DNA from 2 places in the Streptosporangium sp. G12 genome. Region 1 is predicted to be linked to the other one. Evidence: riboswitches for the same ligand, from Rfam matches in the RefSeq annotation. Region 1 holds a riboswitch; the other holds the start of a gene.

Region 1 (3,609 bases):
GGCGGGTGATGGGCATCGAGACCGAGTACGGCATCTCCGTGCCCGGACAGCCGGGGGCCAACGCGATGGTGACCTCCTCTCAGGTCGTGAACGCCTATCTGGCGGCCTCGGCCGCGAGGGCTCGGCGCGCGCGATGGGACTTCGAGGAGGAGAACCCGCTGCGGGACGCACGGGGGTTCGACCTCGCGCGGGAGGTGGCCGACCAGAGCCAGCTGACCGACGAGGACCTCGGCCTGGCGAACGTGATCCTCACCAACGGGGCCCGGCTGTACGTCGACCACGCCCACCCCGAATACTCCACGCCCGAGTGCACCAATCCCAGGGCGGCGGTGATCTGGGACAAGGCGGGCGAGCGGGTGATGCACGACGCGGCGGTCCGCGCCTCGGCGATGCCGGCCAACGCCCCGATCCAGCTCTACAAGAACAACACCGACAACAAGGGCGCCTCCTACGGCTGCCATGAGAACTACCTCATGCGCCGGGCCACCTCGTTCGCCGACATCGTCAGGCACCTGACGCCGTTCTTCGTCTCCCGGCAGGTCGTCACCGGCGCGGGCAAGGTCGGCATCGGCCAGGACTCCCGGGGCGAGGGCTTCCAGATCAGCCAGCGGGCCGACTTCTTCGAGGTCGAGGTGGGCCTGGAGACGACGCTCAAGAGGCCGATCATCAACACCCGGGACGAGCCCCACGCCGACCCGGAGAAATACCGCCGCCTGCACGTCATCATCGGCGACGCCAACATGTCGGAGATCTCGACCTACCTGAAGCTGGGGTCGACCGCGCTCGTCCTGGCCATGATCGAGGACAACTACTTCACCCGCGACCTGGCCGTGGACAACCCCGTCCAGGCCCTGCGCGCGGTCTCGCACGACCCCACGCTCAAGTACGAGATCTCCATGCGCGACGGCCGCAAGCTGACCGCGGTGCAGTTGCAGATGGAATACCTGGAGCTCGCCCGCAAGTACGCCGAGGAGCGCAGCGCCAACGGCCTGGACGAGCCCACCAAGGACATCCTGGAGCGCTGGGAGTCGGTCCTCACCCGCCTGGCCGAGGACCCGATGCAGCTGTCCAGGGAGCTCGACTGGGTGGCCAAGCTGGAGCTCCTGGAGGGCTACCGCACCCGTGACGGCCTTCCCTGGTCGCACCCGCGCCTACAGCTCGTCGACCTCCAGTACTCCGACATCCGCCCCGACCGGGGGCTCTACAACCGGCTGGTCGCCCGGGGCCGCATGCAGCGCCTGGTCACCGAGGAAGAGGTCCAGCGGGCCATCGAGGTGCCGCCCAACGACACCCGGGCCTACTTCCGCGGCCGCTGCCTGAGCCAGTACAGCGAGTCGGTGGCCGCGGCCTCCTGGGACTCGGTCATCTTCGACATCCCCGGCCGTGAGTCGCTGCAGCGCGTCCCCACCCTTGAGCCGCTGCGCGGCACCAAGGCCCACGTGGGCGAGCTGTTCGACCGCTGCCGTACCGCCGCGGAGCTGGTGACGGCGCTGACCGGCGAGCAGTGACTCCCGCGAGGGGGGAGGTGGCCAGGCCTGGCCACCTCCCCCCTCGTCATGCCCGGACCCCGTGACGGCCCGAGCCCGTCAAACCGGACACCCGGATTGACGGGGGACGGAGAACCGGGATACGTTCCGGGTGTTTTGTGGCGGTGCGAGGGAAATCCGGTGAAACTCCGGTGCGGTCGCGCCACTGTAACCGGCTCTCAGAAGCCGGAAGCCAGGTCACACTCGGCCGCCACCGACCTACGAAAAGGGACGCGTCAATCCCGGAGGAGGTGGCCGTGAGCCAGATCTCGGCACCGCACACCCAGCCCATCCCATGGCCCTCGCTCACCCGCTGGCTGCTCGCCGTACCGGTGCTGCTGCTCCTCGCCTACCTGGTCACCTTCGACCAGGGAGCGATCTCACAGGCGGGGAACTACCTGCACGAACTCATGCACGACGGGCGTCACCTGCTCGGCGTGCCGTGCCACTGAGCCACAGGTGATCACCAAACTCATCGTCCGGGGCCTCGTCGTCGGACTGCTCGCAGGGCTGCTCGCGGCCGTCTTCGCCTACACCGTCGGCGAACCGCGCATCGACCAGGCCATCGCGCTGGAGGAGGCGGCCGCGGCCGCCTCCCCGGCCGGATCACACGACGACACCGGGGCAGCGGCCCACTCCCACGACGAGGAGGCCCTGGTCAGCAGGGGCGGGCAGCGCTTCGGGCTCTTCCTCGCCCTCGGCCTGTACGGCCTGGCGGTCGGGGGCCTGTTCTCCCTCGTCTACGCGGCCGTACGCGGCCGGGCGGGACCCCGATCGGAGCCGGTGCTCGCGGTCACCCTCGCAGCCGCGGCGTTCATCGCCATCGTCCTCATCCCGTTCATGAAATATCCCGCCAACCCGCCGGCCGTCGGTGACCCGGAGACCATCGGCCGGCGCACCGTGCTCTACCTGGTCGCGGTGGTCATCGGGATCCTCGCGGTCGCCGCCGGCACCGCCGCCCACCGCTACGCCTCGCGGAGCGAACCGTGGGTGCGCTGGCTGTCGGCGGGTGCCACCTTCCTGGTCCCCGTCGTCGCGGCCTGGATCCTCATGCCGAAGATCTCGGAGGTGCCCCGGGGCTTCCCCGCCGACCTCCTGTGGGACTTCCGGGTCGCCTCCATGGGGACCCAGGTGGTCTTCTGGGCCGGCGTCGGCGCGCTGTTCGCCTTCGCCGCCCGCAGGCGCGGCCCGGTGTGACGACCCCCTCGGGGGTCACCCGCCTGCTCCTGGTCTGCCACGCCTCCACCTCGGCGACGGTACGGGCCGCGTTCCCGGGTGACGAACCACTCGACGAACGCGGCCTGCGCCGGGCCGAGGGGATGGCGCGGGACCTCGGCCCGGGTCCCGCGGCCTGCCCCGCCGAACTGCGCTGCGTCCAGACGGCGGCGGCGCTCGGCCTGCGGGCCGAGCACGACCCGCTGCTGGCCGACTGCGACTACGGCCGCTGGAGCGGGATGACGCTCGGCGAGGTCGAGGCCGCGGAACCCGAGGCGCTCGCCTCCTGGCTCGGCGACCCCGGCGCGGCGCCGCACGGCGGGGAGCCGGTCACCGCGCTCCTGGCCAGGGTGTCCGGCTGGCTCGCCGTCCGCGCCCCCGGCAGGGCCGTCGCGGTCACCCACCCGGCGGTCATCCGCGCCGCGGTCGTCCACGCCCTCGGCGCCCCCGCCCAGGCCTTCTGGCGCGTCGACGTCGCGCCGCTGGCCCGCGTGACGCTCACCGGGCGCGGCGGGCGCTGGCGGCTCAGCTACCTCCCATGACGGTCAGAGCGCCCGGCGACCCTTTGATTCGACGAGACGGACAGGAGAACCCGAAGGTGCGTGACTCCCGCTATCCCTTCACCGCGATCGTGGGGCTGGAGGACCTGAAACTCGCGCTGATCCTCAACGCGGTCTCCCCCCGCGTCGGGGGAGTGCTGGTCAGGGGGGAGAAGGGCACCGCCAAGTCCACGGTCGTGCGGGCGCTGGCCGCGCTCCTGCCGCCCGTCGAGGTGGTGACCGGCTGCCGCTTCTCCTGCGACCCCGCCGCCCCCGACCCCGGCTGCCCGGACGGGCCGCACGATGGCCGTACCGAACCGGGCGACCGG
Region 2 (3,609 bases), on a different contig from region 1:
ACTACGCCCCCGACGACTCCACCGTCGCCTCCCCCGAGCACCTCATCCAGATCAACCCGCCGGCCGACGAGAACGACAAGGCCGCCGGCGACCTGCTGATGGGCCCCCAGCAGGGCAAGCTACTGGCCCTGCTCGGCTCCGACGCACCCCAGCTCGCCGACGGCAACGCCGCCCTGGACCAGCTCATCGCCGACCACGGCGACCACCCCTTGGCGGTGTACGCGCGGATGGTCAAGGGCGCCAACGCCGGACGCCACTTCCTCACCCTCACCGAGGGCGGTGTCGAAGTCCGTCCCGCCGACACCGACACCAGCATCGAACAGCTCGGTGCGGTCGTGGAGACCACCCTGGACTCCGGCACCGACGCCGGCGTCGACAACATCACCCTGAACGAGACCATGCGCCGCCTTGCCCGCGCCCACGCCCGCGCCGGTGACCTCAAGCAGGCCGACACCGTCCTGGGCCAGCTCGTGGACACCTTCGCCGACAAGAACGTCCCGGCCCCCGTCCTGGCCACCATCACCGAGCAAGCCGAAGCCACCCGCACCCAGCTCCATGACCAGCCCTGACGATCAAACCTGAGGGCCCCGCACAGTGCGCCCCCGCCCCCTCACACGAGGGGGCGGGGGTGCCGCAGGATCACGACGGGCCACCGCAGCCCACCCCGAGCCGTCGAAGAATCGAACATCAGGCACGACGAGCCGGACGCCCGCACGCTGACACTCTCATGGCAGTTAGCAATAGTGTCAGCGGGCTGCGACATCAGATGTCAGTGACCGCGTCACGAGAGCGTCAGCGGTCGCGACACGAAAGTGTCAGTAAGTCACGCAGCTCCGCATAGGCGGTGACACGTGCGGTGAGGATCACGACGAGGCTCACTGCGTTGGTTCCTTTCCGTTTGGCGAGTCGGTGGGCCGGATCATCGGGGGGTTCAGAACGTCGCGAGGGCCGGCTTTGAACAGCCGAGCCGGTCGTCCGGTCGCGGCCTTCCGTGCCGAACCGGCAGAGACGATGAAGCCCTCGGTCTTCTGGACCTTGCGGTAGAAGTTGCGGGGGTCGAGTGGCATCCCCCATACCGCCTCGTACACGTCCTGGAGATCGGTGATCGTGAAGGTCGGCCTGCAGAAGGCTGTGGCGAGTGCGGAATGCTCAAGCTTGACGCGGGCGCGCTCGACGCCGTCCGCGACGATGTGCCGGTGGTCGAAAGCGAGCTTCAACGCTCCGGAAAGCACCCGGTCGGTGGATTGCCAGCCTGCGCGGGCGGCGTCGGTCCCGGCGATCGGCTCGGGCAGCCGAGGGGCGATGGCCAGATAGGCAACGCTCACCACCCGGCCGCGAGGGTCACGGCCAGGGTCGTCATAGACGCCGAGTTGCTCAAGGCGGAGTGTCTCGACATCCAGGTCGGCCTCCTCCGCCAGCTCCCGGTGAGCCGCCTCGATGAGGCTCTCTCCCGAATGCTGAAGGAAGCCGCCTGGCAGAGCTTGGGCACTCTTGCACGGCTCGATGCCACGCTCGACGAGGAGCACGTGCAGGCGCGATTCGCGCAAGGTAAGGATCACCAGGTCAACGGCGAGCAGGACGGCTGGTGGCTCCCATCGGTCATCGCTCATGGAGGCGACATTAGATTTCTGTCACTTTGACAGAAAGTAGCGCAATGGTTAGTTCTAGACAGCCACGGTCCGCTGAGGGTTACTTCACGCTGATGGGGATGAGCGCGCGGCCGGGTGATCGAAGGTGATCCCTGCCTCATCGATCCGCTGGGTGGCGTCCCGGTCCGGTGGGGGTGGGGGCGGGTTATGCTCGTGGCGCGGTTGGTTCTCCCGGTGCCGTGTTGGTGTCGGGAGTCGTAAGAGGGAACCCGGTGTGATTCCGGGACTGCCCCGCAGCGGTGAGTGGGAACGAACGCCGTCATCGGCACTGGGTGCGTGTCATCTGGGAAGCGACGGTCAGTAGGAGTGTGTGTGATGCCCGCGAGTCCGAAGACCTGCCAGCCGCTCGTGCGCCGTCCGGTGTGCGGTGATCCGTGGTCTCGTGGGAGGGCCTGGGATGGGTTTTTCCTGGGTGTTCCTTCCGTGTGGCCGTGGGTCGGCATGGCATGAGCCGAGGGAAGGACGCCATGAGCAAGGTCACCACGACCGTTTTGGGTTATCCCCGTATCGGGGGCCGTCGCGAGGTGAAGCGGGCGACGGAGGATCACTGGGCCGGGCGGGTCGACGCCGCCGGCTTGCAGGAGACGGCCGCCGGGTTGCGGCAAGGAGTGTGGCGGGAGCTGTCGGAGGCGGGGCTGGACGCGGTGCCGTCCAACACCTTCTCCTTGTATGACCACGTGCTGGACACCACCGTCATGGTGGGCGCGGTGCCCGAGCGGTTTTCCGGGGCCGCGGACCCGTACTTCGCGATGGCCCGCGGCGCCGAGGGGGTCGCACCGCTGGAGATGACCAAGTGGTTCGACACCAACTACCACTACCTGGTTCCGGAAGTGGGCCCCGAGACCCGGTTCCGGCTCGACTGGAGCAAGCCGCTGGCCGAGTACGCCGAAGCGCGGCGGCTGGGCGTCGAGACCCGGCCGGTGCTGGTCGGGCCGCTGTCGTTCCTGCTGCTGGCCAAGTCCACCGAGCCCGGCTTCGCGCCGTTGCGGCTGCTGGACGGCCTGCTGGAGACCTACGCCGAGCTGCTGGAGCGGATGGCCGCGGCGGGGGTGGCCGAGGTGCAGCTGGACGAGCCGGTACTGGCCGCCGACCATACGGAGGAGGAGCTGGCCGCGCTGCGCCGGGCCTACGCGCGGCTGGGGGAGCTCAGCAGCCGCCCCCGGCTGCTGGTGGCCACCTACTTCGGCGAGATCGGGCCCGCACTGGAGATCCTGGCCCGCAGCCGGGTCGAGGCCGTCGGCCTGGACTTCGTCTCGGCGCCCGGCAACCTGGAGGCGCTGGCCGCCGCCGGTGGGCTGCCCGGCAAGACCCTCGTCGCCGGGGTCGTCGACGGCCGCAACGTCTGGCGTACCGACATCGCGAAGGCGCTGGCGACCTGCGCCGCGCTGCTCGGCCTGAGCGACCGGCTGGTGGTGAGCACCTCCTGCTCGCTGCTGCACGTCCCGCTCGACCTGGACGCCGAGACCTCGCTGGACCCGCGGCTGCGCGAGCGGCTGGCCTTCGCCAGGCAGAAGGTCGACGAGGTCGTACGGATCGGCCGGGCGCTGAACGGCGAGGAGGTCGTCGCGGGGGAGAGGACCGTCGAGCGGTTCCTCAACCCCCGGGTGCGAGCCAGGCTGGATGCCCTGGGCGAGGGCAGCCCGCGCGCCCCGCACGCCGAGCGGCTCGCCGTGCAGAACGCCGACCTGGGCCTGCCGCCGCTGGCCACCACCACCATCGGCTCCTTCCCACAGACCGGCGAGGTGCGCCAGGCCCGCGCCGCCATGCGCTCGGGCGACATCGACAGGGCCGGGTACGAGCGCAGGATGGAGGCCGAGATCGACCGCGTCATCGCGCTGCAGGAGGACATCGGCCTGGACGTGCTGGTGCACGGCGAGCCCGAGCGCAACGACATGGTCCAGTACTTCGCCGAGATGCTGGAGGGCTACGCCGCCACCGAGCACGGCTGGGTGCAGTCGTA

The links. Region 1 has a riboswitch for cobalamin ahead of ACVCAG_RS24070 (CbtB domain-containing protein). Riboswitches for the same ligand answer to the same signal wherever they lie in the genome.
Region 2: linked by a shared signal. The riboswitch ahead of metE (5-methyltetrahydropteroyltriglutamate--homocysteine S-methyltransferase) and the one ahead of ACVCAG_RS24070 (CbtB domain-containing protein) in region 1 are both predicted to bind cobalamin.

What each region holds. Positions count from the first base shown of each region.
Region 1 is NZ_JBRIQO010000016.1:30,127-33,735, reverse strand. Features, by position in the region: gene dop (depupylase/deamidase Dop) at 1-1,508, shown strand, start outside; adenosylcobalamin (AdoCbl) riboswitch at 1,633-1,766, shown strand; gene ACVCAG_RS24070 (CbtB domain-containing protein) at 1,784-1,978, shown strand; gene ACVCAG_RS24065 (CbtA family protein) at 1,986-2,723, shown strand; gene ACVCAG_RS24060 (histidine phosphatase family protein) at 2,720-3,283, shown strand; gene ACVCAG_RS24055 (magnesium chelatase subunit D family protein) at 3,280-3,609, shown strand, end outside.
Region 2 is NZ_JBRIQO010000027.1:109,518-113,126, reverse strand. Features, by position in the region: gene ACVCAG_RS35130 (hypothetical protein) at 1-569, shown strand, start outside; gene ACVCAG_RS35125 (NrtR DNA-binding winged helix domain-containing protein) at 876-1,610, opposite strand; cobalamin riboswitch at 1,796-2,006, shown strand; gene metE (5-methyltetrahydropteroyltriglutamate--homocysteine S-methyltransferase) at 2,117-3,609, shown strand, end outside.